Regions from separate parts of the Streptomyces sp. NPDC006385 genome, predicted to be linked through region 2. Evidence: riboswitches for the same ligand, from Rfam matches in the RefSeq annotation. Region 2 holds a riboswitch; each other region holds the start of a gene.
What was found. Region 2 has a riboswitch for cyclic di-AMP ahead of ABZ078_RS18590 (NlpC/P60 family protein). Riboswitches for the same ligand answer to the same signal wherever they lie in the genome.
Positions count from the first base shown of each region.

Region 1: linked by a shared signal. The riboswitch ahead of ABZ078_RS20540 (C40 family peptidase) and the one ahead of ABZ078_RS18590 (NlpC/P60 family protein) in region 2 are both predicted to bind cyclic di-AMP.
Region 3: linked by a shared signal. The riboswitch ahead of ABZ078_RS17135 (M23 family metallopeptidase) and the one ahead of ABZ078_RS18590 (NlpC/P60 family protein) in region 2 are both predicted to bind cyclic di-AMP.

Region 1 is NZ_JBEXQG010000024.1:109,013-117,725, forward strand. It holds gene ABZ078_RS20530 (ATP-dependent Clp protease proteolytic subunit) at 1-309, shown strand, start outside; gene ABZ078_RS20535 (hypothetical protein) at 317-625, shown strand; cyclic di-AMP (ydaO/yuaA leader) riboswitch at 966-1,175, shown strand; gene ABZ078_RS20540 (C40 family peptidase) at 1,179-1,652, shown strand; gene ABZ078_RS20545 (LysE family translocator) at 1,706-2,320, opposite strand; gene ABZ078_RS20550 (LysR family transcriptional regulator) at 2,411-3,334, shown strand; gene ABZ078_RS20555 (ATP-binding protein) at 3,338-3,796, opposite strand; gene ABZ078_RS20560 (helix-turn-helix transcriptional regulator) at 4,010-4,888, shown strand; gene ABZ078_RS20565 (DUF397 domain-containing protein) at 4,898-5,125, shown strand; gene ABZ078_RS20570 (8-amino-7-oxononanoate synthase) at 5,177-6,304, opposite strand; gene bioB (biotin synthase BioB) at 6,453-7,670, shown strand; gene ABZ078_RS20580 (adenosylmethionine--8-amino-7-oxononanoate transaminase) at 7,681-8,713, shown strand, end outside.
Region 2 is NZ_JBEXQG010000021.1:46,461-56,442, forward strand. It holds gene ABZ078_RS18580 (M23 family metallopeptidase) at 1-420, shown strand, start outside; gene pcrA (DNA helicase PcrA) at 539-3,022, opposite strand; cyclic di-AMP (ydaO/yuaA leader) riboswitch at 3,515-3,668, shown strand; gene ABZ078_RS18590 (NlpC/P60 family protein) at 3,676-4,842, shown strand; gene ABZ078_RS18595 (hypothetical protein) at 4,927-5,280, opposite strand; gene ABZ078_RS18600 (NlpC/P60 family protein) at 5,825-6,892, shown strand; gene ABZ078_RS18605 (response regulator transcription factor) at 6,933-7,652, opposite strand; gene ABZ078_RS18610 (PspC domain-containing protein) at 7,649-8,974, opposite strand; gene ABZ078_RS18615 (PspC domain-containing protein) at 9,117-9,982, shown strand, end outside.
Region 3 is NZ_JBEXQG010000018.1:137,314-147,295, reverse strand. It holds gene ABZ078_RS17140 (aldo/keto reductase) at 1-274, opposite strand, end outside; gene ABZ078_RS17135 (M23 family metallopeptidase) at 469-1,491, opposite strand; cyclic di-AMP (ydaO/yuaA leader) riboswitch at 1,503-1,667, opposite strand; tRNA gene ABZ078_RS17130 (tRNA-Met) at 1,979-2,052, opposite strand; gene ABZ078_RS17125 (dihydrofolate reductase family protein) at 2,130-3,263, opposite strand; gene ABZ078_RS17120 (MarR family transcriptional regulator) at 3,333-3,848, shown strand; gene ribA (GTP cyclohydrolase II) at 3,981-4,661, shown strand; gene ABZ078_RS17110 (S8 family serine peptidase) at 4,728-8,006, opposite strand; gene ABZ078_RS17105 (hypothetical protein) at 8,631-8,915, opposite strand; gene ABZ078_RS17100 (DUF5994 family protein) at 9,155-9,697, shown strand; gene ABZ078_RS17095 (M48 family metalloprotease) at 9,664-9,982, opposite strand, start outside.

The DNA of each region.
Region 1 (8,713 bases), on a different contig from region 2:
CTGGCCGCGGGCACACCGGGGAAGCGCTTCGCGCTGCCCGGGGCCCGGGTGGTGATCCATCAGCCGGCGCTGCCGGAGCCGGTGCAGGGCCAGGCGAGCGATCTGGCCATCCAGGCCGACGAACTGACGCGTATTCGGACCCGCCTGGAGGAGATGCTCGCCGAGCACACCGGGCGCAGCCGCGAGCAGGTGGCCTCCGACATCGAGCGGGACAAGATCCTCGACGCCCAGGAGGCGCTGGAGTACGGGCTGGTCGACCGGATCATCCCCAGCCGCAAGGCCACCCTCGCCCCGCCCACGGGGAGGTGACCGGTCGGTGCTCCCACCCGAGTTGCCGCCCCTGCCCGCGCTGACGCGCGCGGAGGGGGAGTTGATCGACCGTTACCTCGATGTGGTCGACCTGCTGGGCCGGATCAACCCGGCCCAGTACGGCGACACCTACCGCGGACTGCGCGCCGCCCAGGCGCTGGTGGCCAAGGCGGCCGCGCTGCGGGACGCGCTGGCGCTGATGCACCAGCGGGGTGAGACGGAGCTGCACGCGCCCACGCTGGCGCGCGCGCTGCGCGTGCTGGACGGGGAACGCCGCACGGCTCGCGTCACGGTGCCGCCGCGCTCCGACAGTTGACGACCCGTCCAGACCGATCCGGACGTCTCGGCCCTCTGACGAGCCGTCCGGATCCGCACTGAAACGGACCAAACGATGTACCCCCCATCGGTGTATCTATGTCTCCGTTTGCGCGCCCCTCCAAGTTGCGCAACGGCCGTCGACACTAAGTGGAATTGAGCGCTCCGCCGCTGGTCCGAGGCTCCTCGGACATCTGGACACCCGCCCGGACACGAGGGTGTCCACCCGAACGGGTGAGTGGTGAGCAACGCCACAAATACCCGGTTCCGTTGGGCTTTTCGTTCATCCGTGCGTCAAGATCCCTGTCTGACGACAAGCCCCCGCCACAGCGGCGGGGCGATCCGAGCGGACGCCGAGTCCTGCCGCCGCCCGGATGACCGGTCGACGGAGTGGATCGGCAGGAGTGGAGGACCCGAGCAAGACGGGTCGCCGGAGCGGACGTTCGTTCGAGCCGAGCAACCCTTGGGGTGAAGCCGCGGCAACGCGGCCGGGCAACTTCGCCAGCCCGAATCCGACAGGTCATCCTTCACAGGCGGCTGACGAAGGGTTGCGCATGACAGCGCTCAATCGTGTCCCGTCGCTCATGGCCCGGGCCGGTACGGCCTCGGCTCTCACCCTCGCCGCGGTGGGCGGCACCGTCGTCGCCCCCGGCTTCGCCTCCGAGGCGGAAGCCGCGACGCCGGCGACGAAGGCCCTCCAGATCGCGGCCTCCAAGAAGGGCTCCCCGTACAAGTGGGGTGCCACCGGGCCGCACAGGTTCGACTGCTCCGGGCTCACGCTGTACTCGTACAAGAAGGCGGGCAAGAAGCTGCCCCGTACGGCGGCCCAGCAGTACAACAAGACCCGCCACATCTCCGCGCAGAACCGCAAGGCCGGAGACCTGGTGTTCTTCCACTCGGGGTCGAACGTTTACCACGTCGGCATCTACGCCGGGAAGGGAAAGATCTGGCACTCCCCGAAGAGCGGGGATGTCGTCAGGCTGCAGAAGATCTGGACCAGGAGCGTCTGGTACGGCCGGGTCAAGTGACCTTCCCGGGGGCGGTGAGGGCGTCCTGACGCGCCGTCACCGCCCCTGGGGCCTCACAGGGCCGACAGCGGCCCCACGAGGAGCGCCAGGCCGAAGACCGTCAGTGCGGCGCCTGTGCCGACCGTGACCGCCCGGGCGGCGCGCGGCCTGCGCAGCCATCTGCCGAGCCGGTCCACCAGCAGGACGACGACCTGGAACCACACCAGCGCGATCGCGAGCACGATCAGGGCGAGCAGCAGGGTCCTGGGCAGCGCCGGAGCGCCCGCGGGCACGAACTGCGGGAGCACGCTGAGGAAGGTGAGGGACGCCTTCGGGTTGAGGGCGTTGGTCACGAAGCCCTGCCGCAGTGGTCGCGCGGTGGAATCCTCGCGCGGGTCGGCCACGTCGGTGTGCGGCTGCCGCAGCGTCCGGAGACCCAGGTACAGCACATAGCCGCCGCCCACCACCTGCAGCGCCCGCAACAGCGCCGGCACGGCGGCCAGGACCGCGGCGACTCCCACCACCGCCAGCGTCACATGGACCAGCAGCCCGGCCCCGATCCCGAGCGCACAGGCGACGCCGGCCCGGCGGGAGACGAGGGCGTTGCGTACGACGACGGTGAAGTCCGCCCCGGGCATGGCGACCAGGCCGGCGGAGACCCCGGTGAAGGCGAGGAGCTGAGCGTCCATGCCGCCAGCGTGCCGTGCGGGGGCCTTCAGTAGGTATGTCGAATATCCTGGGAAGCCCTAAAGCATTCCTTAAGGCAGACAGGGGCCCGCATGTACGACCCGACCCGCCTCGCCGCCTTGGTGGCCGTAGCGGAGGCGGGTTCGATCACCCGGGCCGCCGAACGGCTCGGCTACACCACGCCCGCGCTCTCCCAGCAGCTCGCCAAGCTGGAGCGCGAGGCGGGCACCGCTCTGCTCGTACGGCATCATCGCGGGGCGCGGCTCACGGGTGCGGGAGAGCTCCTGGTGGCGCGGGCCCGGCGGGTGCTCGACGAGCTGGAGCGGGCACGGCACGAACTGGCCCGGCTGACCGGCCTGTCGGGCGGGACCCTCCGGCTGGGCACGTTCCAGACCGCCGGCATCCATCTTCTGCCCCCGGTGCTCAGCGCCTTCCGCCGCGCGCATCCGGACGTGGAACTGACCGTCACCGACTACGAACCGTCGGCCGGTGTCACCGCGGTGGCCGCCGGTGAGGTCGATCTGGCGCTGACCCACGCCTATGAACCGGGCGCCCCGGTCCCGCTGCCGTCCTCCGTCGGCGTCGAGCCGATCCTCGAAGAGGAGCTGGTCCTGGTGTCCGCTCCGGGCCACGCCCTCACCAGCGGGACCGCCCGGCTGCCGCTGGCCGAGCTCGCCGGTCAGCCACTGATCAGCATGGCGCCGGACGCTCCGGCCCGGCGGGGCGTCGAGGCGGTGCTGGCCCGGGCCGGTGCCGCGCCCTCGGTGCTGGTACCGACGCCGGGGTACCTGCTGGTGTGCGCGCTGGCCAGTGCCGGGCTCGGGGTGGCGGTCGTACCGGAGATGGTGGCGCGGACGTCGGTCACTCCGGTCGGGGTGCGCGCGCTGGAAGGCGGAGAGCTGCGCCGTACGATCTCGGTCGCCTTCCGCGGGGACGAGGCGGCGCCGGCCGCGGATGCCTTCCGGGCGCTGCTGCGCGGCACGTTCGGGCGCGCCCGACAGCCGCGGCAGCCCTGAGGGTCACGGCTCCTGCTGTCCCACCGCCGGCACCCGCGCCGCGGGTACGGTCCACGGCAGCTCGATGGAGACCGTCTTGCCGCCCTCGCGGGTGGGCCGCACTCTGAGCTTGCCGCCGCACTCCGCGGTCAGCCAGCGGATGATGACCAGACCGCGGCCGTTGTCCTGCTGGACGGCGGCCGGCAGCCGTTTGGGGAAGCGGGGGTGGCTGTCGGTCACGCCGATGCGCAGGTGTTCGTCACGGTCGAGCTCGATGTCCACCGTGAAGGTGGGTGACTGTCCGAGGGTGTGCTGTACGGCGTTGGTGGTGAGTTCGGAGACGATCAGCCGGATGGTGTCGGCCGCTTCCGTGTCCGGTGGCAGGCCCCACTCCGCGAGGGTGGTGACCACGTACGTCCGGGCCGCGGAGACCGAGGCGGGATCGCTCGGCAGAGTGACGGATGCTTCCAGGTGATCTGCCATGGCGACGTCGTCCCTTTCCGACGGGACCGCAGTCCGACACGGAGCGGATGGTTCGAGTACGGTCCCGGACTGGTGCTTCGTCGCCAGACTGCCATTACCGCGCCCGTCAGGGGCGGCGATCCACCAAGATATGCATATATCTGTCGCTCGAAGCGGTGAACTCTGCGACGGCAGAGCGTATTTGGGCGGCTCGGTTGGAGTAAGGAGTTGCCCATGCAGCACGGTCCCGCGGTGCGCCGCCGGAAACTGGGCGCAGAACTGCGTGCGTTGCGTACCGGGGCAGGACTCACCAGTGGTGAGGCGGCCCGGCTGGTGGGCTGGCACCAGTCCAAGGTGAGCCGGATCGAGACCGGCTCCAGCGGGGTGAAACCGGCCGATGTGCGGTTACTGCTGGACGCGTACGGCGTACGGGACACCCAACTGCGCGAGTTGCTGCTGGTGTTGGCGGGCTCTGACGAGAGTGGCGGCCGGCATCACTGGTGGCACGCGTACCGCGGAGTGCTGCCGCCGACGTATCGGGACTTCATCAGCCTGGAGTCCCAGGCGAGCGCGATGCGCACGCTGGAGACCTCCGTGGTGCCCGGGCTGCTCCAGACGCCGGAGTACGCCCGGGCGGTGACCCGGGCCGCGGTGAGCGGAGTCGCCGACGAGGCCGACGCCGCCGACGAACGCCTGGACGCGCTGGTGGCGGTCCGCCTGGCCAGGCAGGACGTGCTGCACGCCGATCCGCCGTTGCGGCTGAGCGCGGTGCTCGACGAGGCGGTGCTGCGCCGGGAGATCGGCGGGCCCGAGGTGATGGCGCGGCAGCTGGGGCGGCTGAGGGAGGCGGCGCGGCTGCCGCACGTCAGGTTGCAGGTGCTGCCGTTCGCGGCCGGGGAACATATCGGCATCACCGGGCCTTTCGTTATCTTCTCATTTCCGCGCACTTCTGATCTGGATGTGGTTGTTCTCGACCACTTGACGAGTAGCCTCTATCTCGAACGGAAAGAAGACCTCCGGGCTTACGCGGAGGCCTTCAACGCCCTTCGGATCCACGCCCTTTCGCCCGAGGAATCGTTGGATTACATCGCCGCGCTGGGTGGCGGCGCGTAAGGAGGCACCATGACCGCACTGCCTCGGAACGTATCTTCCAGTACCGATCTGCTCGGTGTTCGATGGCTGCGCAGCAGCTACAGCACGGGAGCCAACAACTGCGTCGAGACGGCGCGGACGCGCTCCGGTCCCTGGACCGGGCTGCTCGCCGTGCGCGACTCCAAGGATCCGGCCGGACCCGCGCTGCTCTTCTCCCCCGAGAGCTGGGCGGGTTTCACGGCCGCGTTCCAGTCCTGACACCTTCCGACCGAATCTGACCGACCTGGCGCACGGCCGTGTCACGCCGACTCATGGTCGTGTCTCGCTGATCACCTGTACAGCGCGTTCGATCTGCCCCTCGGAGAGGTCCGCGCGAGCGGTGAGCCTCAGCCGTGAGATGCCGTCGGGAACGGAAGGAGGACGGAAGCAGCCCACGGCGAGTCCCGCCGCACGGCAGTCGGCCGCCCACGCGACGGCCTCCTCCGGGGACGGCGCGCGCACGGAGACGACCGCGGCGTCCGGACGTACGGCTTCCAGACCCGCGGTCGTCAGCCGGGTGTGCAGGTCGCCCGCCACCGTGCGGGCCCGCGCGGCACGCTCCGGCTCACGGCGCAGCAGTCTCAGTGCCGCGAGGGCCGCGCCCGCCGCCGCGGGGGCGAGGCCCGTGTCGAAGATGAACGTCCGGGCCGCGTTGACCAGGTGGTCGATGACCCGGGCGGGGCCGAGCACGGCACCGCCCTGGCTGCCGAGCGACTTGGACAGCGTGACCGTCACGACGACGTCGGCGGCGCCCGCGAGTCCCGCCGCGTGCGGGGCGCCGCGGCCGCCGTCGCCGAGCACGCCGAGGCCGTGCGCGTCGTCGACGACCAGCCCGGCGTCGTGTTCCCGGCACGCGTCGGCGAGCCCGTCCAGCGGGGCGGCGTCGCCGTCGACCGAGAAGACGGTGTCGGACACGACGACCCCGGGGCCGTCGTGCGTCCGCAGCGCCTTGCGCACCGCGTCCGGCTCGGCGTGTGCGACGACCTGGGTCGCGCCGCGGGCCAGTCGGCAGCCGTCGATCAGCGAGGCGTGGTTGCCCGCGTCGGAGACGATCAGGGAGCCGTGCGGGGCCAGCGCGGTGACCGCGGCGAGGTTGGCCGCGTAGCCGGAGGAGAAGACCAGCGCCGCCTCGGAGCCGCAGAAGTCGGCCAGCTCGCGTTCCAGCTCGGCGTGCAGCTCCGTCGTGCCGGTGACGAGCCGGGAACCGGTCGCGCCGCCGCCCCACGTCCGCGCCGCCCGCGCCGCGCCCTCGACGACCTCGGGGTGGTGGGCCAGGCCCAGGTAGTCGTTGCTCGCGAGGTCGAGCAGCGGGGAGTCGGCGGGGCGGGGGCGCAACGTCCGTACGAGTCCGGCGCGGCGGCGCAGCTCCGCCTGCTCGTCGATCCAGCCGAACGCCATGGGTCCTCCGGGGCTTTTGTAGGTAGCGGACAGACACTAGCGGCAGGACCGGTGACCCATGGTGTGGCAATACCCACACCTCGAACGGCGTGTGTTGTGTGATCCCTACCTTGGCCCGAAGCGGTTCCGTAGGACAGGATCAGTCCCCATGGACCTGCTGAACACGCTGGTGGACAAGGGGCTTCGGCGCGAGCTGCCGACCCGCGAGGAAGCGCTGGCCGTCCTCGCCACTTCCGACGACGACCTGCTCGATGTGGTGGCCGCGGCCGGAAAGGTGCGCCGCCACTGGTTCGGCCGACGGGTGAAGCTCAACTATCTCGTCAACCTCAAGTCGGGCCTGTGCCCGGAGGACTGCTCCTACTGCTCCCAGCGGCTCGGCTCCACCGCCGGCATCCTCAAGTACACCTGGCTCAAGCCGGATCAGGCCTCCGAGGCAGCGGCCGCCGGATTGGCGGGAGGTGCCAAGCGGGTCTGCCTGGTGGCGTCCGGGCGCGGTCCGACCGACCGTGACGTGGACCGGGTCTCCGAGACCATCAAGGCGATCAAGGACCAGAACGAGGGCGTCGAGGTGTGCGCCTGTCTCGGTCTGCTCTCCGACGGTCAGGCGGAGCGGCTGCGCGAGGCGGGCGCGGACGCGTACAACCACAACCTCAACACGTCGGAGTCCACCTACGGGGACATCACCACCACGCACACCTACGCCGACCGCGTCGACACCGTGCGGAAGGCGCACGCGGCGGGCCTGTCCGCCTGCTCCGGCCTGATCGCCGGCATGGGCGAGAGCGACGAGGACCTGGTCGACGTCGTCTACTCGCTGCGCGAGCTGGACCCGGACTCGGTACCGGTCAACTTCCTGATCCCGTTCGAGGGCACCCCGCTGGGCAAGGAGTGGAACCTCACCCCGCAGCGCTGCCTGCGGATCCTGGCGATGGTGCGCTTCGTGTGCCCGGACGTCGAGGTGCGGATCGCGGGTGGCCGCGAGGTCCATCTGCGCACGATGCAGCCGCTCGCCCTGCACCTGGCCAACTCGATCTTCCTCGGTGACTACCTCACCAGCGAGGGCCAGGCGGGCAAGGCCGACCTGGAGATGATCGCGGACGCCGGGTTCGAGGTGGAGGGCACCGACCAGGTGACGCTGCCTGAACACCGGGCGACGGCCGGGGCCGGGTGCGGCTCGCACGCGAGCGCGGGCTGCGGGTCCCAGGAGAGCGCCGGGTGCGGATCGCAGGACAGCGCCGGGTGTGGGTCGCACGAGGGGGGTGGGGTGTGCGGTACGGCCGCTGCCGCGCCGGCCGGTGAGCCGCGCACCGACCTGGTCGCCGTACGCCGCCGGGGCGCCGGAACGGACCTCGCGCCCAATGCCTGACCCGCACCCCATGCCCGACCTGACCGTGCCCGAACTGCTCGACCTCGACCGACGGCACGTCTGGCATCCGTACGGCCCCATGCCCGGCCGCGTCGAGCCACTCGTCGTGGGGTCGGCGAGCGGCGTGCGGCTCAGGCTCGCGGACGGCTCGGGCGAGCTGGTCGACGGCATGTCGTCCTGGTGGTCGGCGATCCACGGCTACAACCACCCGGTGCTCAACGAGGCCGCGCGCGAGCAGCTGTCGCGCATGAGCCATGTGATGTTCGGCGGGCTCACGCACGAGCCCGCCGTACGCCTGGCGAAGCTCCTTGTCGACATGTCACCCGACGGCCTGGAGCATGTCTTCCTCGCCGACTCCGGATCGGTGTCGGTGGAGGTCGCGGTCAAGATGTGCCTGCAGTACTGGCGTTCGCTGGGCCGTCCCGGCAAGCAGCGGCTGCTGACCTGGCGCGGCGGCTACCACGGCGACACCTGGCAGCCGATGTCGGTGTGCGACCCCGAGGGCGGGATGCACGAGCTGTGGACCGGGGTGCTCCAGCGCCAGGTGTTCGCGGACCCGCCGCCGGCGGAGTACGAGGAGTCGTACGCGGACCGTCTGCGCTCCCTGATCGAGCGGCACGCGCACGAACTGGCCGCCGTGATCGTCGAGCCGGTCGTGCAGGGCGCGGGCGGGATGCGGTTCCACTCCCCCGCGTATCTGCGGGTGCTGCGGGAGGCGTGCGACGCGCACGACGTACTGCTGGTGTTCGACGAGATCGCGACCGGGTTCGGGCGCACGGGCGCGCTGTTCGCGGCGGACCACGCGGCGGTGACGCCGGACGTGATGTGCCTGGGCAAGGCGCTGACCGGCGGCTACATGACGATGGCGGCGACCCTGTGCACGGCGCGTGTGGCCGACGGGATCTCGCGGGGCGAGGTGCCGGTGCTGGCGCACGGCCCGACCTTCATGGGCAATCCGCTGGCGGCCGCGGTCGCGTGCGCCTCGATCGAGCTGCTGCTCGGCCAGGACTGGCCGGCCGAGGTCCGGCGGATCGAGACGGGAC
Region 2 (9,982 bases):
GCCCGCAAGGAGCGGCTGCGCCCGAAGTTCGCCCTTCCGGTCGCGCAGCACGGGCTCAGCGCCTACTACGGCCAGTCCGGCATCAACTGGATGTCCCTGCACACCGGTATCGACTTCCCCGTCTCCTACGGCACGACCGTCATGGCCGCGACCGACGGCACCGTCCGCACGCAGTGGAACAGCGCCTACGGCAACATGATGATCGTGACCGCGAAGGACGGCACGGAGACGTGGTACTGCCACCTCTCCAGCTATCGCGTCGCCTCCGGTACGACGGTGAAGGCCGGCGACCCCATCGCGTACTCCGGCAATTCCGGCAACTCCACCGGCCCGCACCTGCACTTCGAGGTCCGGCCGGGAGGCGGCTCGGCCATAGACCCACTGTCCTGGCTGCGCAGCCACGGGGTCGACCCGACGTAGGAATGCCCGGCCTGCCCGACCTGGGCGACCTGGGCGACGCCACGCCTTCCCTGTGTGCCCCCGATTTTCAGCGTTCCCACTGTGCCCCCGCCTTTCCGCGGAGGCACAGGTGTCCGCGCTACAGCTTCTCCACCGGCGCGTACCGCAGCAGCAGCCGCTTCGGCTTGGCGTCCCCGAAGTCGACCGTCGCCTCGGCGTTCGCGCCCGTGCCCTTGACGGCCATCACGGTGCCGAGGCCGAACTGGTCGTGAGTGACCCGGTCGCCGACCGCCAGCTGGACCACCGGCTTCTCGGAGGTCCGCCGCGTGGCGAAGCCCGACGCGCCCGACGCCGAGGAGCGCGAGCGGGACGATGACAGCGAGGCCGCCACGCCGGCCGCGGGACCGGAGGACACCGGTGCGCTCGCCCCCGTCCGCTTCCAGTCCACATGCGTCGCCGGGATCTCCTCCAGGAAGCGGGAGGGCGGGTTGTACGACGGCTGCCCCCACGCGCTGCGCAGCGTCGAGCGCGTCAGATACAGCCGCTCACGCGCGCGCGTGATGCCGACGTAGGCAAGGCGCCGCTCCTCCTCCAGCTCCTTGGCCTGACCGAGGGCGCGCATGTGCGGGAAGACGCCGTCCTCCATGCCGGTGAGGAAGACGACCGGGAACTCCAGGCCCTTGGCGGTGTGCAGGGTCATCAGGGTGATGACGCCGGAGCCGTCCTCGTCCTCGTCGGGGATCTGGTCGGAGTCGGCGACCAGGGCGACCTGCTCCAGGAAGTCGGCCAGCGTACCGGCCTCGCCCTCGCCGCGCTCCTGCTCGAACTCCAGGGCGACGGCGGCGAGTTCCTGAAGGTTCTCGATACGGGTCTCGTCCTGCGGATCAGTGGACGCCTGCAACTCGGCGAGGTACCCGGTGCGTTCGAGGATCGCCTCCAGTACGGTCGCCGGTCCCGCGCCGGACTCGACGATCGTACGGAGCTCCTCCATCAGCGTGTTGAACCGCTTGACGGCGTTGGTCGACCGCGCGGCCATGCCGTACGCCTCGTCGACGCGCCGCAGCGCCTGCGGGAAGCTGATCTTCTCCCGCTGGGCGAGGGCGTCGATCATCGCCTCGGCGCGCTCGCCGATGCCCCGCTTGGGCACGTTCAGAATCCGCCGCAGTGGCACGGAGTCCTCGGGGTTGGCAAGGACCCGCAGGTAGGCCAGGACGTCCCGGACCTCCTTGCGCTCGTAGAAGCGGACACCGCCGACGACCTTGTACGGCAGGCCGACGCGGATGAAGACCTCTTCGAAGACACGGGACTGGGCGTTCGTCCGGTAGAAGACGGCGACATCGCCGGCCTTCGCCTCGCCCGCGTCCGTCAGTCGGTCTATCTCGTCGGCGACGAACTGCGCCTCGTCGTGCTCGGTGTCCGCGACATAGCCGGTGATGCGCGCGCCCGCGCCCGCGTTGGTCCACAGGTTCTTGGGGCGGCGGGACTCGTTGCGCTCGATGACCGCGTTGGCGGCGCTGAGGATCGTCTGCGTCGACCGGTAGTTCTGCTCCAGCAGGATCGTCGTGGCGTCCGGGTAGTCCTCCTCGAACTGGAGGATGTTGCGGATCGTCGCGCCGCGGAAGGCGTAGATCGACTGGTCGGCGTCACCGACCACGCACAGCTCGGCGGGCTCGATGTCGTACTCGCTGGGCGGCACGTCGACGGGGTGCTCGCGGGTGCCGACGAGCTCGCGGACCAGGGCGTACTGGGCGTGGTTGGTGTCCTGGTACTCGTCCACGAGGACGTGCCGGAAGCGACGGCGGTAGTGCTCGGCGACGTCCGGGAAGGCGCGCAGCAGATTGACCGTCGTCATGATCAGGTCGTCGAAGTCGAGGGCGTTCGCCTCGCGCAGCCGCGACTGGTACATCGCGTAGGCCTGGGCGAGGGTCTTCTCGAAGCCGTCGGTCGCCTGCGCGGCGAAGTCCTCCTCGTCGATCAGCTCGTTCTTGAGGTTGCTGATCTTGGCGCTGAAGGACTTGGGCGGGAACCGCTTGGGGTCGAGATCGAGATCCCGGCAGACGAGCGCCATCAGCCGCTTGCTGTCGGCGGCGTCGTAGATCGAGAAAGATGACGTGAACCCGAGCTTCTTGCTCTCTCTGCGCAGGATGCGCACGCACGCGCTGTGGAAGGTCATCACCCACATCGCGTTCGCGCGCGGCCCGACGAGCTGCTCGACGCGCTCCTTCATCTCGCCCGCGGCCTTGTTGGTGAAGGTGATCGCGAGGATCTGCCCCGGATGCACGTTCCGCTCGGCCAGCAGGTGGGCGATGCGGTGGGTGAGCACGCGTGTCTTGCCGGAGCCGGCGCCGGCCACGATGAGCAGCGGGGTGCCGGAGTGGACGACGGCGGCACGCTGGTTGTCGTTCAGCCCCTCCAGCAGCGCGGCCGCGTCGAGCGCAGGGCGCGGGGCGCCGTCGCGGTAGTAGGCGTCCCGGTCCGGCGGCACGTCGAACTTCCCGCCGAACAGATCGTCCGGAACCGGCTCCGGAGCGTGATCGTCCTCGGGCGGCGGCGGGGGTTCCTCCTCGTGGGCCCGTGGGGCCTGGAGGTCCGCCAGGAAGCTGTCGTCAAAGAGGCTGCTCATCGCTCTCCGAGTCTAGGGCGCCCCACTGACAGCCCGCCGCCGCCCCGAGAACATCGCCCGATTCGACACCCGGAACCCGCCGAACCTGCCACCCCAACCCGCCCTCACCTTCCGGAACCACCCGCCCACAATCCGTGACCGCCCCCCGCCCCCCACCCCGGCCGGCGGCGCCGCTCCACGCATCACTGGCCACCCCGAGCGCAGGTCACCCCAAGCCCACGAGTGACGATCACACGATCGAGCTACCCCGCCCACGAGACGACCGAAAGCCGCCACCGGGGGACGACATGCACCAGCACCCCTCATATCCACACAAGTGGCGACACACCCCGCCCGATCGACCACGGTCGGCGACCACCTGACCCGAGGTCACGAAAATGTATCGGGCATATCGAACATCAACCTTCACAGGCGCCACACGAGTTGGCTACCGTGCCCGACAGGCCGTACGACCCCCTCCGGCGAACGTCGCCGATTCGCGCGGCCTCCGTCGAGTCCGGCACGCCGCCGCGCAGCCGGAGCCGGGGACCCACCCAACTTGGGGTGAATCGGCCCGATCCCGCTCGGGACAGGCCGTAGGGCAACCCTTCCGAACCACCCGCCCGAACCCGACAGCTAACTCGGTAGGCGGAACGTGGAAGGAGTCGCCTCCCTTGGCGTCGCACCGCAAGTCGCGTCCCGCTGGTACGCGCGTAGCAGGCATACGGACCCCCGCCCTCGCCACGGCGGCCCTCACCTCCGTGGCGCTGCTCTCCCAGTCGGCCGACGCGAGCCCCTCGACGGACGACAAGCCGAGCCTCGAAGAGATCGAGAAGAAGGTCGACGACCTCTACCGCCAGGCGGAGTCGGCGACCGAGAAGTACAACGCGGCCAAGGAGAAGACCGCGAAGCAGCGCAAGCGCGTCGACACCCTCCTCGACGACGTCGCCAAGCGCACCCAGCGGCTCAACGAGGCGCGGGAGAAAATGGGCCGCAACGCCGCCGCCCAGTACCGCACGGGAGCCGCCGCCCCCGACACGGCGACCTTCCTGCTGGCGGACACCCCGCAGGACTACTTCGACCAGACCCAGCTCATGGACCGCCTGACCGGTCGTCAGAAGGAAACGGTCGACGAGTACTTCACCCAGCAGTCCGCGACGATGAAGAAGCGCCAGGAGGCCGGCCAGAGCCTCGAGACGCTCACCGAGTCGCAGAACGACCTGCGAACGGCCAAGGCCACCGTCCAGAAGAAGCTCTCCGACGCCCGCGACCTGCTCTCGAAGCTGACGGCGCGGGAGAAGGAACGCCTCGCCGCGATCGAGAAGCGCAAGCAGGAGGAGGCGGCACGCAAGGCGGCGGAGCTGGCGCGGCAACAGGCGGAGGCCGAGCGTCAGCGCCAGGAGGCCGCCCAGCGGCAGGAGAGCGGCGGGTCGTCGTCCGAATCGAGCGCCTCGGACTCGTCCGTGCCGGACTCCTCGTACGCCACCAAGGCCGAGAAGACCCTGGCCTTCGCCCGCGCCCAGATAGGCAAGCCGTACGTCTGGGGCGCCACCGGCCCCGACTCCTACGACTGCTCCGGCCTCACCCAGGCCGCCTGGAAGGCCGCCGGCGTGGACATCCCCCGCGTCACCTACGACCAGGTCGACGCCGGCACGACGGTCTCCCTCTCCAACGCCCAGCCCGGCGACCTGGTCTTCTTCTACGACGATGTCACCCACGTGGGCATCTACATCGGCAACGGCATGATGATCCACGCCCCGAAGCCCGGCGCCTACGTCCGCGAGGAGTCGGTCTACTACGACGGCGAGTCGTCGATCCACAGCGTGGTCCGCCCGGCCTGACACACGCACGCGCGCGTGCCGTCGTCATCGAGCACGCGCGCGTGAGGCGTCCACCGCCGGAGCGCGGTACGGCCTACGCCGAGGTCACGTCCACAGCACAGCGATGAAGACGTTCGCCATGGTCAGCAGCCCCACCAGTCCGAACAGGCTCTTGTCCGCCTTGTCCTCGTCCCGCTTCACATAGACGAGTCCGAGGATCACGATCAGCAGCGCCAGCTTCACGCCGATCTTGATGTTGTCGACGGACTGGTCGTCCGCCTGGTTGAGGCCGACGAGGATCACCCCGGTGACCAGCATGGTCAGCGCGCCGTGCAGCATCGCGGGGACGAACCGGGCGGTGCCCTGGCCCATCGCCTTCATCTGGGTGAGGAAACCACCGAGCAGCGCGGCGATGCCGATGATGTGCAGGCCGACGAAGAGATGGATGAGTACGTCCATGGAGCCGGAGCCTAATCAGCGCCGCGCGACCATCCGACACCGCCCCACTCCCCTCACTCACCGTCACCGCGCCACCTTCCTTCCCTCACCGCGACACTCAGTGATCTTGCATATATGCACCCCATAGCACCCCACCACTCCCACGGCTCCCGAAACCGCCACATCGGTCAGCACTCCGCGTGAACCCGCCGTCCTCGCCCAGGGATCACGGTCACTTACGGTCACCCCCGGTCCGCTCCCGGCACTTCCGCACAACGCGTCACCGACCCGTCACAGCAAGGTTTAGCGTCCTCCACCAGGTGACCGGCTCCCCACCGCCGCCCGGGCCAGGGGCGGCAGTCGGACACCACCGCCGAGAAAGGTCCGGCGGCGGCCCGCTCCCCCTGTGTGAGCCGCCGCCGGACGCGTGACCCGCCCCCGGGCGGTCGTACGTCCGCTCTCCCAGGCGCTCATACGCCCGCCGCTTCCCCCAGGGGCGTCATACGTCCGCTGCCCTGGCGGACGTACGGGACGAGGCGGTCGTACGAAAGGACGTGCAGTCCCCATGGCAGCGCACCGAAAACCCCGTCAACGCTCGGTCGGCGGCAACACGGCCCGCACGGCATGGACCATCGCCCTGGCGGGCGCGGCGACGGCGACGGGGTTCGACGGGACCGGACACGCCGAGCCGCGGCTGACACCGGCGCAGGTCAAGGCGAAGGTGGACAAGCTGTACCAGGAGGCGGAGGTCGCCACCGAGAAGTACAACGGCGCGAAGGAGCAGGCGGACGGGGCCGAGCGGCGGATCAGGACGCTGCAGGACGAGGCCGCCCGCAGGACGGCGAAGCTCAACTCGGCCCGGGACGCGCTGGGTTCGATGGCCGCGGCCCAGTACCGCGACGGCGGCTTGGACCCGGCCCTCCAGCTCGCGCTCTCCGACGACCCCGACCGCTACCTCGACGGGGCGGAGTTCGCCGAACGCGCCGGCAACCGGCAGGCGGCCTCCGTCGCGAGCGTCCGCAAGCAGCTACGGGAGATCGAGCAACTGCGTGGGGCGGCACGCGTCGAACTGTCCTCCCTCAAGTCCCGCCAGGCCGAACTGCGACGGCACAAGAACACGATCACCGGCAAGCTGGACGCGGCCCGGAACCTGCTCGCCCGACTGACCGCCGAGGAACGCGACCGCCTGCGCAGCAGCGGCGGCACGGACCGCGCCGCCCGCTCCTCCACCGGCGGTCGCGACGCCCTGACGCCCCCCGGTTCCGCCACGGCGCAGGCCCCCAACTCCCGCGCCGCGGCCGCTATTTCGTACGCCTACTCCAAGCTGGGGAGCCCCTATGTCTGGGGCGCGACCGGCCCGGACGCCTTCGACTGCTCCGGCCTCACCCAGGCCGCCTACCGCTCAGCGGGCCTCTCCCTGCCCCGAACGACCTACACCCAGATCGACGCCGGCCGCCGCGTCTCCCGCTCCGAACTGCTCCCGGGCGACCTGGTGTTCTTCTACTCCAGCATCAGCCACGTCGGCCTCTACATCGGCAACGGCCAGATGATCCACGCCCCGAACCCCTCGGCACCGGTCCGGGTCGCCCCGCTCGACGAGATGCCGTTCGCGGGGGCCACGCGGGTGGTGTGAGCGGGCCGGGCAGGGCCCTGGGGGGCCGTGGGGGCGGGGTTCAGACCAGGCGCCGTGCCGTCGCCCACCTGGTCAGCTCGTGCCGGTTGGACAGCTGGAGCTTTCTCAGGACCGCCGAGACATGGGACTCGACCGTCTTCACCGAGATGAAGAGTTGCTTGGCGATCTCCTTGTAGGCGTAGCCACGGGCGATCAACCGCAGCACCTCACGCTCGCGCTGGGTGAGGCGGTCGAGGTCCTCGTCGACCGGCGGAGCGTCGGTGGAGGCGAAGGCGTCCAGCACGAAGCCGGCGAGACGCGGCGAGAACACCGCGTCGCCGTCCTGGACACGGAAGACGGAGTCGACCAGGTCCGTGCCCGTGATCGTCTTCGTGACGTAGCCACGCGCGCCTCCCCGGATCACCCCGATCACATCCTCCGCCGCGTCCGAGACGGACAGCGCGAGGAAGCGGACGGGCCGCTCGGTGTCCGCCATCAACGCGGCGCACCGGCGCAGGACTTCGACCCCGCCGCCACCGGGCAGGTGCACGTCGAGGAGGACGACCTCGGGCCGGGTCGCGGTGATGACCGTGACCGCCTGGTCGACGTCCGCGGCCTCGCCGACGACCTCGACGCCGGTCTGCTCGGTCCGGCCGATCTCGGCCTGGACTCCCGTACGGAACATGCGGTGGTCGTCGACGAGGACCACGCGCACATGCCGCTCGGCCGCGCCCCCGTCGGTCGGCTCCACCGGCTCGTTCGCCTCGGTCGGCTCGCTCATGACGTCTTCTCCGCCCTCTCCATCTCCAGCTCGACCTCCGTGCCGCCACCGGGTACCGCCCGGAGCCGGGCCGTACCGCCGTTGCGCTCCATGCGGCCGATGATCGATTCTCTGACGCCCATGCGGTCGGCGGGTATCGAGTCGAGGTCGAAGCCCGGACCACGGTCCCGGACGGACACGAAGACGGTCTTCCCCTCCACCTCGGCGTAGACCTGCACGGCGCCGCCCTCGCCACCGTACTTGGCGGCGTTCACCATCGCCTCGCGCGCGGCCTGCATCTGTGCGCCGATCTTCTCGTCGAGCGGGCAGTCGCCGACGACCACGACCTCTATGGGGACGCCGTGCTTGTCCTCGATCTCGGCGGCGTTGCGCCGGACCGCGTCGGCGAGGTCGGCGGGCTCGTCGGCCTCGTCCTTGCCGGTGCCCTCGGGTTTGTAGAGCCAGGTGCGCAGGTCGCGCTCCTGGGCGCGGGCGAGACGGCGGACCTCGCCCGCGTTCTCCGCGTTGCGCTGGATCAGGGTCAGGGTGTGCAGCACCGAGTCATGGACGTGCGCGGCGACCTCGGCGCGCTCCTGGGCGCGGATGCGCATCAGGCGCTCCTCGGAGAGGTCCTGGGTCATCCGGACCAGGTACGGGCCCGCGAGAAGCGTTATGCCGACGAGGACCGCCAGGGCCGCCTGCAGGACGGAGCCGAGGTGGGCGGCGGAGCCCTGCAGGACGAAGATGCCGGAGACGCCGGCCGTGACCAGGACGACGCCGGCCGCGGCGCGCAGCAGGGTGAGGGTGCGCCGGTGCCGGCCGACCTCCATCCAGCGGGCCCGGCGGGCGTTGTCCGCCTGGCGCCAGACCAGGGCGACGCCCGCGCCGACGAGCACGGCGGGCAGGAGGTATGCCTTGGCGCCGTTGCCCAGGTCCACGCTGCCGACGAAGATCATCGCCACGACGACCATGAGGAGCAGCGCGACGATCTGCCCCTTGTCCGGTTTGCGGGCGACGAGTCTGCGGCGGCCGTCGGCCGCGGTCTCGGTGGCGAAGGGGGACGGCTTCTGCGCGTCGACACCGCCGACGCCGAGCGGCACGAAGAACCAGAACGCGGCATACAGCAGCGCGCCGAGGCCGTCCGCCATGAACAGGCCGACGAACACCAGCCGCACCCAGATGACGGGCAGGCCGAGATGTCCGGCGAGCCCCCGCGCCACGCCCCCGAGCCAGCGTCCGTCGCTGCTGCGGTAGAGCTTGCGCGGCGGCCGCGGTTCGACGAGTGGCGCTGCTGCGGCTTCCGGCATGCCATCGATGTTCACACGCCCGGCCGGCCGGGGCATCAGGGTCGGCCCCCGAGACTCCCCTGATCTTCGAAACCCGCCGCCTCGCACACTTCCCCCGCACCCGCCTCAGGGCGATATCAGGGTCCGACCAGGGTCGTTCCGACTCCCATCCCGCCGACCCGCCCGTCACCATGGACCCATGACTGATCACCAGCACGCCGCGGACTCCGTGCCCGAGCCGGACGCCGTGCCCCCCGCGGGCACCCGGCCCGACGCGGCGTCCGCGCGCGCCGCGGGTGAGGAACCGCGCGCACACGCGGGCGCGGAAACAGGAGCGCCCACGGAAGCGGGCGCCGTCGACCCGCCGCACAGGTTCCGGCGCGACCGGCGGCACAAGATGCTGGCCGGCGTGTGTGCCGGGCTCGGTCGGCAGTGCGACATGGACCCGGTGATCTTTCGGATCACCCTCGCCGTGCTCTCCGCGACCGGCGGCATCGGCCTCCTGTTCTACGGCTTCGCCTGGCTCTTCGTCCCGTACGACGACGAGGAGGAGAACGAGGTGCGCAAGCTGCTGACCGGCCGCGTGGACGGCCAGGCGCTGACGGCCGTGCTGTTCGCGCTGATCGGCTGCGGCGTGTTCCTGACCTTGCTGAGCAACGGCGGCGTGCTGGTCTTCGCCGTGGTTCTCTCCCTCCTCCTCGCGGGCGCCGGGTACTGGTCGCGGCACCGCAGCGCCCCCGATCCCGACCCGCTCGCCGCCCAGGCCGTCGCCGACGCCCCGCCGGAGGCCCAGGCACCGCCTGCCCCCTCCGCCTACCCCTCCTGGTGGCGTGACCCCATCGTCAAGGACGGCACTCACGAGGGCGGCACGGGCTATCTGTGGGGTCCTCGCGACTCCCGTGACCGCGACATCGCGGCGGCGGTCAACATCAGCCTCGGCACCACCTGGAACAGCCGCGAGGACATACGCGCCCGCCGTCCCCCTGGCCCGAAGCCACGCGGCCCGCGTTGGATCGGTGGCTGGGTGTTCCTCCTGGCTCTGCTGGCGGGCGCCCTCGGCACGAG
Region 3 (9,982 bases), on a different contig from region 2:
GCTGGCTGACCTTCGTGGCGATCACGACGTCGTCCCGGTTGCCGCGTGCCTTCAGCCAGTTGCCGATGATGGTCTCGGACTCGCCGCCCACGTTGCCCTCGACCCACGCCGAGTACGAGTCGGCCGTGTCGATGAAGTTGCCGCCCGCCGCCGCGTAGGCGTCGAGCACGGCGAAGGACTGGGTCTCGTCGGCGGTCCAGCCGAAGACGTTGCCGCCGAGGGAGAGCGGGAAGACCTCGAGGTCGGAGGAGCCGAGCTTGCGCAGAGAAGTCATGCTCTACGTCAACTGCCGTGCGGCAGCGGCCCATTCCGCGGCGGCGACAAAGTTCCCGTGAACACTGCGCGCCCGTGCGCGCCCATCGGGTTGCCCGCACCAGGAAAAAGGAAAACCGGCAGCCCTGACGTCGGGGGGTCGTCGTCAGGGCCACCGGGGGATCTGCCGTGGAGGGCCTCAAGGGCCGCCAGATGTCAGGGCGTGAGACCCTTGCCGCGCAGCCATGCCAGCGGGTCGATGCCGCTCGCGCTGCCGCCGGTGTGCACTTCGAGGTGGAGGTGGGCGCCGGTCACGTTGCCGGTGGCGCCCACGCGGCCGATGACGTCGCCCGTGTTGACCTTCTGGCCGACGCTCACGCTGATCGACGACTGGTGCGCGTACCAGATCTCGGTGCCGTCGTCGAGGGTGAGGACCGTCTTGTAGCCGTACGACCCGTCCCAGCCGGCGAAGGTGATGGTGCCGGAGTGCACCGCCTTGATCAGGGTGCCGGTGGGCGCGGCGAAGTCGAGGCCGGTGTGGTAGCCGGAGGACCAGTAGGCGCCGGCCTGCCCGAAGGTCGAGGTGATGGTGTACGAGGAGGTCGGCAGCGTGTACTGCTTGGCCAGCTCAGCGAGGCGCTCGGCCTCGGCCTTCTTGCGGGCTTCCTCCTCGGCCTTGGCCTTCTCGGCGGCGGCCTTGGCCTTGGCCTCCTTCTCCGCCTTGGCGGCCGCGGCGGCGGCCTCCTTCTCGGCGGCGGCGACCGCTTCGGCGGCGGCCTTGCTCTCGATCTGCTCCTGCTGCTGCTCGACCTGGGCGATGATCCGGGCCCGCAGCGCCTCACCGGCGTCGCCGGTGCCCTGGGTGGTCTCCTCGGTCGTCGCGCCCATGGTGCTCAGCGCGGTGCCGGCGTCCTCGGCGGAGGAGTCGCCGTCGGATATGAGGGGCAGGTCCGGGATGGTGATGGCGACCGGCGGCTTGCCGCTCTGCGCGGTGGCCATGCCGCCCGCGCCGACGGCGGCTATGACGCCGACGCCGAGAACCGTGGAGCTGCGGGCGAGTCCCCCGCCGCGCTGCTTGGAGACGCGATGCCTGCCGCGTACGGGGCGAATGGTGTCCGCGGTGGGGTTCCACTCCTCGAACGGGCCCTCGTCGGTGCGGTCACGGTCGTAGCCGAAGGTGTCGGTGCTGCGCTGGCTCGGCACGAACGGGGCTTGCGTAGCAGGCCTGTTGGACGCCACGTGGGCGTACTCCTTTCCTTCCTTCTCGCCTACCGGGTTAGCTGACGGGTTCGGAGCAGGAAGGTCTCCTACGCGCGTATACCGACCGTGAGTCCACGGCGGCTTCAGCGCGATTCACCCCAGGGTGGTGGTTCCCCGGTTCCCGTACGCGGTACGGGATTCGGCGCGTGCGCACGGAGCCGCCTCTTGTGACGGCTGGGACGACCGCGCTGCGTTATCGAACGTTAATAGACGGGGGGTGCGGATTCCAAGCTGTTCCGCTTGATCGTTAACGTTTTTCGGGTGGACTTACGGGTCATGAGCGGCCCAAATCGGGCGAGTTGGCCAAGGCTCAGGAGTCGCACAATGATTGACAGTATGTCAGTTGTTATGCGGAGGGCGGTCGCCCGATCACGGTTGGTGACGGCGGTCAAGGGCGCCGTACGGCGATGAGGCCAGAAAAACACTCAGGGCCGGAACTTGATCAGTTCCGGCCCTGAGCCTTCAGTAGCGGGGACAGGATTTGAACCTGCGACCTCTGGGTTATGAGCCCAGCGAGCTACCGAGCTGCTCCACCCCGCGTCGATGAGTCCATAGTACGCCATCCGCGGGACCCGAAGCACACGCCTTTCCGCGCCCCCCTCCTGATGGGCGCCCCGTCACGGCAGCAGATGCCGGTTCGGCGCCTTGGCCCGCCCCTCGAACTCCGGCACGACCACGACGTCCACGCCCTCCCCCGCCAGCACCCCGCTCCCGTCGGCCCCCGCCACGAACGTGTCCGGCTCCCGCCAGGCCGTCACCACCCTGCGCACCCCCGCATCGAGGATCAACCGCGCACAGGGCAGGGGGCGCGACGCACGCCGCGTGCACGGCTCCAGGCTGCTGTACACCGTCGCGGCCGCCAGCCTCGGATCACCGGCGTCGATCTTCGCGAGCGCCGCCTCCTCCGCGTGCACCACGGGATCGCCGCCCTCCCGGGAGTGCCCCCGCGCCAGCTCGGTCCCGTCGGCCGCCACCACCACCGCCCCGACACTGAACGCCGTCCGCGACGGCGGGCACTGCGCCGCCAGGTCGCACGCCAGCGCCAGCCAGTGCCGGTCGGTCGCGGCGGGGAGGACACCGACGCCGGGCGCCGTCGGCTCGTAGCGCATCAGCACGACGTCCTCGATCCGCCGCGTCTCCAGCAGCCGTAGCCGCCCGCCCTGGTATCCGCCCGGGCCGAACAGGCGCGGCGCGTCCGGGTCCCCCACGAACAGCGGCGCCAGCACCAGCTGCAGCTCGTCCGCCAGCCCCTGCTGGAGCAGCTGCGTGTGGATCGTGCCGCCGCCCTCCACCATCAGGCGCTCGACGCCGCGCACCTCACGCAGGTGCTCCAGCAGGCCCCGCCAGTCCAGCTCCGCGCCCAGCGCGACCACGTCCGCCGCGACCGGCGCCCGCCGCAGCCGCTGAGCGCCCTTCTCCGTCGTGTAGACGACCTTCTCGCCGCCCGTGTGCCAGAAGTTCGCCGTCGCATCCAGCTCGCCGGAGGCGCTGACCGTGACCTTCAGCGGATACTCCGGTTTGCCCGCCGCCACCCGTGCCGCCCGCCGCTCGGCCGAGTTCACCAGCAGCCGCGGGTTGTCCGCCCGGATCGTGCCCGCGCCGATGAGGATCGCGTCGACGGACGCCCGTACCTCGTCGACCCGGTCGAAGTCGGCGGGGCTGGAGAGCAGCAGCCGCTCGGGGGTGGTGTCGTCGAGGTAGCCGTCCAGGGAGACGGCGGCGGACAGCAGGACGTAGGGGTACGACGGCATCGGCGCGCTCTCCGGCTCGGAAACGGTCTCGGGCTTGGTTCAAGTTTGAAACAAACCTACACTGGTCGCATGACGACTCGCTGGCTCACGTCCGAGGAGCAGCGCGCCTGGCGCGCGTACATCGCCGCCGCCGCGCTCGTGGAGGACGCGCTGGACCGGCAGCTCCAGCAGGAAGCCGGCATGCCCCATCTGTATTACTCCATCCTCGCCACCCTGTCCGAGTCCCCGGAGCGCCGGCTTCGGATGACCGATCTCGCGGAGCGGCTGAAGATCACCCGCAGCCGGCTGACGTACGCCGTCTCCCGCCTGGAGAAGGACGGGCTGGTGCGACGCGAGGACTGCCGCTGGGACAAGCGCGGCAGCATCGCGACGCTCACCGGCGAGGGCATGCGGGTCCTGCAGCGGGCGGCGCCCGGTCATGTCGAGACCGTGCGGTCGCTGCTGTTCGACCGGCTGACCCCGGAGCAGGTCGGCCAGCTGGAGGAGATCTTCACGGCGGTCGGCGAGGGGTTCCAGGGGGACAGCGCGCACGCCACCCCGGACGAGGTGCCCTGGCGGCGGCGCTCCACCAAGCCGTGTTCGTGAGGCACACCTCGCTGTCATGATGTGCGCCACACCGCTATTGCTTCAAATTTCAAGCATGGGGTAGGGTCCAGGACCGAGGAGCTGCTTCAAATCTGAAGCAGAAGACCCACGTACGGAACCCGGAGAACCCGCATGCCCGACTTCACCGCCGCCGCCACCCAGCGCGCCCGCGTCCGGGTCCCGCTGCGCTTCCACGACGGTTACCGCGTCGACGCCGAGGTGGTCACCTTCCACGGCCTGGCCGACGGCCAGGAGCACGTGGCCGTCGTCCTCGGCGACCCGGCCCCGGGCACCACCCCGCTGGTCCGTCTGCACTCCGAGTGCCTGACCGGCGACGTGTTCGGTTCGGCCCGCTGCGACTGCGGCCCCCAACTGCGCGAGGCCGTCGAGCGCATCGCGGAGCGCGGCGGCGTGCTGCTGTACCTGCGCCAGGAGGGCCGGGGCATCGGTCTCTACAACAAGCTCGACGCGTACGCCCTCCAGGACCAGGGCCTGGACACCTACGCCGCGAACGCCGCCCTGGGCCTGCCCGAGGACGCCCGCGACTACACGGCGGCGGCCCAGATGCTCACCGCCCTCGGCATCGGCGAGCTGGATCTGCTCTCCAACAACCCCGACAAGGCCGACCAGTTGCGCGCCCTCGGCGTCGCGGTGCGGGGCCGCGTCCCCACCGGCGTCTTCGCCACCCCGGACAACGTCCGCTATCTGCGCGCGAAGGTCCTGCAGACCCAGCACACGCTGCCCCTGGGGGATCTGGAGGAACGGGGGGAACTGGCGGAACGGGGGGAACTGGCGGAGCTGACCGCGGGCTGAGCGGGCGGCATGACGAAGGGGCGGGCGTCCGACACCGGACACCCGCCCCTCAGCCGTGTGTGACGACTACGGAGTGACCTTCTCGATCGTCACCCCGCCCACACCCGCGGTCGTCCCGCGGGTGTTCACCAGCCGTACCTCACCGACGAGCGCGCGGCCCTCGCCCACGGCCTTCGCGACCGTGACCTGCGCCGACACCTTCGCCGTGGCGCCCGTGCCGAGCTTCACCGGCGTCGACTCGTCGACGGTGACCTTGCCGAGCGCGGAGGAGAAGAACACGTCCCGGTAGTCGTACGCGGTTGAACCGGACGGCACCTCGAAGCCGTCCACCTCGACGGTGTACCTACCGGCGGCCGGGTTCGCCACGGAGACGGACTCGTCGGAGTCGCCGTCCGCCGACTGGGCGACGACCTTGCCCTGGGCGTCGTACACCGTCAGGTCGAGGTCGGAGGCCGCGTCGGAGACGCCGCCGATGGCGACGTCCAGCGACGTGGTGCCCTCGGGCACCTCAAGGGTGGTGGTGTGCGTCTCACCGTTCTTGATGGTCGGCCGCGCGGTCGTCGACGAGCCGAGCGCGCCGCCCTTCAGGGTGCCCTCGACGGCCGCCAGCTTGTTCGTCACCGTCCAGGAGGCGTCGACCGGGGTGCCGACCTTCGCCTCGGGCACGGTGACGGCCGCCGGGTCGAAGGACGCGCCGTACACGGTGGCGTCGAGCTTGAACGGGTTGTCCAGCAGCGCCGACGTACGGCGCGCGTCGACCTCGATCTCCCAGACGCCGGGCACCGGGTCCTCGTAGGAGGCGATGTCCGTTGTGTTCGCATCGCTGTCGGTGGCCGGGACGCCGTACGGGTTGATGGCGCTGAACACCGTCCGGCTGCCCTCCTTCAGGCCGCCGAGCGCCACCTGGAGCGACTTCGCGCCCTCGGGGACGGTGACGAAGTACGACCTGAAGCTGTTGCGCTCCACCGAGCCCGAGGCGGTGAAGGTGTGGTCCACCGGCGTGGAGACGACGACGGTGTTGAGGATCTGCTTGTCGACGCCCACCGTCCTCGGGTCGTCGGCCTGGAGGATCGCGCTCTTGATGCCCGCGTGCTTCGGCGCGGCCTGGATCTTCACGGTCACCGGCTTGTTCAGCGGCAGGTTCACCACGCGCGGGCCGACGATGGAGAAGGTGCCGGCCTTGTTGTTCGCCAGACGCAGGGTGTGCGGGAGCGAGCCGGAGGGGCCGGACGTCCGGGTGATGGTGACGTCGTACGTCCGCTTCTTCCCGGCCTTCAGGCCGCCCTCGCGGTCGTAGACGCCGGTGCCGAAGCCCGGTGTCTTCAGCGCCTGGTCGAGCGCGGTGTCGACCGGGGCCTTGACGGTGTAGTCGTGGGCGGTGGCGCCCGCCCTGACCGCCTTCCAGGCGTCGACGACGTCGATGAGGCCGGCACCCTCCTCGTACGCCTGGAGTCCCTCGATGTGCCTGGCCGTCGAGGTGAGCGCGGTGCGCAGCCTCTCGGGCGTCAGGTCGATGCCCTTCCGCTTGGCGGCCGACAGCAGCAGCGCGCTCGCGCCCGCGGTCTGCGGGGCCGCCATCGACGTGCCGTTGTACATGGCGTAGCCGGCCGGCAGCTTCCAACCCGCCTCGGCGATGGGAGCGCCGGGCATCCAGGCCGGGATGGTGCTGACCGCGGCGCCGGGGGCCACGACGGTGGGCGTGAAGCCGCCGTCCTCACGCGGGCCGCGCGAGGAGAAGTTGAACAGTTGGTACTCGTTGCGCACGCCGGTGCCGTAGTTGGCGGCGAAGGTCTCCTTGGAGACGCCCGCGCCGGCCGAGATGACCTTGTCGGCGAGGCCCGGGTCGCCGATGGTGTTGGCTCCGGGGCCGGAGTTGCCGCCGGAGAGGACGAGCTGGACGCCGTAGGTGTCGATCAGGCGCGTGTACAGCTCGGCGCGGGCGGTGTTGCCGTCGTTCAGCGGGGGCAGCCCGCCGATGGACATGTTGACGACGTCGACGCCGCGGTTGACGACGAGGTCGATCATGCCCTCGATCAGCGCGACGCTGGAGCAGCCCGGGCCGAAGACGCAGGCGCGGGACGAGACGATCTTCGCGCCGGGGGCGGCGCCGTTCATGTTCTTGCTGCCGAGCAGGCCGTGGGCGGCGGTGATGCCGGCGACGTGGCTGCCGTGCGAACCGGCGGTGAGGCCGATGTTGACGAAGTCGGCCTTCTTGCCGACCCAGCCGCCGCCCAGCGGGTCCATCGGAACGTCCTTGCGGACCTCCACGACGAAGTCCTGGCTCTCGGGGATGTCCGTGGCCGGGTCGTCGGTGCCGAAGTGGCCGACCTGGTGGCCGTCCTTGTACGGCTTCATCGGGGTGTCGTCGGTGAAGTCGCCGTTGTCGTTCACGTCGACGGTCACCGTGCCGGCGGCCGGGTCGTAGAGCACGCCCCAGTCGTCGGTGGTGTCGCCGTCGCGGTTGACGTCACCGTCGGCGTCGCCGTCCGTGACCTTGCCCTGCGCGGTGACGGCCTCCCGGAAGGTGCTGATCCGGTACGTGCCCTCAGAGGCCTTCCAGGTCTTGCCGGCGAACGTGAAGGAGGGCCCGGAGACGGAGGTGGTCATCGCCCGCCAGGTGCCGTCGCCGTCGACGATCGGGTCGGTGGCGGTCACCCAGTCGACGATCTTGCGCTCACCGGTCGTCGTCTTCTGCAGCGCGGGGCTCGCGAGGTCGACGCCCGTGTCGAGGACGCCGATGGTCACGCCGCGGCCGTCCGCCTTCGGGTTCTTCTTCACGAATTCGACGGCGCCCGTCTCGAAGGACGGGTTGTACGGGTTCTTGGCGGGGGTGTCCTTGCCCGGGCCGGGGTAAGTCGCCGCGGAGGGGCTGGACTTGCCGCCGCCGAGGCTCGGCTGCTCCAGGGGTATCTCTTCCCGCAGGTCGATGGCCTGCACGGAGGTGAGCCGCGCGGCGGTCGCGATGGCCGAGTCCGCCTTGCCGGTCGGCACGGTGGCCCGTACGTAGCCGAGTTTGTCGTACGTACGGCCGACGGAGCCACCCTTGATCGCGTCCAGCTCCGCGGCGACCTTCTCGGTCTGGCCGGGTGCCGTGGCGATCATCATCGTGACGGTCTTGTCGCGCTGTGCCTTGGCCTGGGCGAGGAGGTCGGCGTCGTCCGAACCCAGCTTGTCGTGGGCGGACTTGACGCCGGGGTCGGCCGCGGGGGCGGAGGAGCCGTCCGCGGCGAGGGCGAGGGGTACGGGCCCGGCCGCGGAGAGCGCGGCGACGAGGCCGGCGGCCACGGCGATACGGGCGGCGCGTTTCGCGCCCGATATCGGGGCCGGGTGGGGGGTGGTGGGCATGGTGATCCCTGGTGCTGAAGGAATGAAGGCATCGGCGGCCGTATCGAGCACCTTCGACCGCCGCAGTCCGGAATGTTCTCCCGGATGATCGCCCAGCTTCCCTCAAAGGACCGATTTTCGTTGTTACTTCATGGCGGCGAGATCGCTGACTGACGCAAACTCGCCATACGCCACCGGGGACTTAGTGGAGCATGCTGTGACATTCCTGTGAGTCGGGACGGCGGACGGCGGTGCCCACGGGCGCGAACCGCTCGGCGGCGGTGGGACCGCCGAGGACGCGGACGGGGGCCTGCTCGGTGGTGGTGGTGCTGCTGCTGCGGCTGGTGCCGCACCGCACGACAGCGCGGCAGAGGGCAGTTCGCGCGCCCGTCCACAACAAGGGGCGCTCGACAATTTCGAGGGGTACGGCTCTGTCGATCGCCCGGGGCCTCGACTACTACACGGGCCCGTCTACGAGGGGCAGGGCAGTTCGAGGACTGGCCGAACTACGGCAGCATGTCCATCAGACAGACCCGCATCTTCGCCGAACCGCTCTCCGGGGGCACACGAGGTCAAGGACCTTGCCACGGGCGCGCAGGCCCCCGCCGACCCGCAGACGTGGCAGCGTCCCTGAGCCCGGCCGGGTCACCCGCCCAGCCCGGGTTCGCCCGACTCCTCCTCCCCCTCCATGAACCGGATGCCCTCATGGGTCAGTGAGGCGGTGGCCGGCGTCCGGTGCGAGGTCCAGTCGACGGTGATCAGGCCCTCGTCGGCCAGGTAGGCGCAGGCAGCGCTCAGGTCGTCGTCGGGCATCCGGAGCTGCTCGCGGAGTGCCGCCCCGCTGATCTCGGGACGGTTGCGCTCCAGGGCCGCGTACAGGCACCGGAGAATGGCGTTGCGGTAGGTCTTGCGTTCACGGAGTGTCGTCATGGCTGCCGCCCTCGGGCTCGCGGCCGACCCTGCGGACGCCGACAGGCAGCCGACCTGCGGCCTCGCACAGAGCGTCCGGCGTCCGGGTGCCCCCCTGCGCGCCGCCCATGCGGCCTTCCCCGACCGCAAACCCACGTCACCGCGATGTCACGCGACGCCGACGCTCGCGGTGATCAGGAGTAGCGTGGTCAGACAAGGCGAATCCCACCTTGGCACCGGCCCCTGAACGGGTGGTCCTCATGACCGGCTCCGGCACCTCTCCTGGTTCCCGGCACCTGCCCAGTGGCATGCATCCGGCGGTACGGCCGGGAAGCGCACTGCTCCGACTGGAGACGACGGCGACACGCGAGGGCGTACTCGACGGGGCCTGGTGGCCGCGGTCGCATGACATCGGTGCGGAGTTGCCGGCGCTGCTGAGCGCCCTCACGGAGCACCTCGGCCCCCTGGACCGCGTCGGGCTGGACGCCACGGCCTGGGAGGGGCTCCCGACGCGGATCGTCGTCGACGACCGGGTGGTGCACGTCGACTCCTTCCCGGTGGGGGACGACACCGTCCTGATCACCCGGGGCGACCGGGACCTCTTCTCCCTGCTGGTGATTCCACCGGACACGACCACCGAAGCCGCCCACGCGGCGATGGCCCAGGCCGTCCTCGCCGGCAACCCCAGCACGGCCGAGCAGATCCTCATCGACACAGGAGGCGGGCAGACACCGCAGGGCACGGAGGCCGAGCAACTCATGAGAACCCGTCATGACCGCGGCCCTTCCCTCCCTCCGGGATAGAGGAAGGTGTAGAGGGCCAGCGACAGGGCCATGTACTGGTCCGCCGCCGTGACCAGCTCACGGACACCGCGCTCGGTGAGCGGGGCGGACCCGGCGTCCAGGCCGCTGCCGCAGAACGCGCCGCCGCGCTGGGCGTGTTCGGCGATGGCAGCCCAGTCGGCGGCCTCGGGGGCGTCGATCGGCGGGGCGGGCAGGCGGGCGGCTCTCGCGCCGGACGCGGACCAGAAGGCGCACACCGGCTTGTACACCTCCGGGGGATAACCCCGCGCGGGCGGATGCTTGACC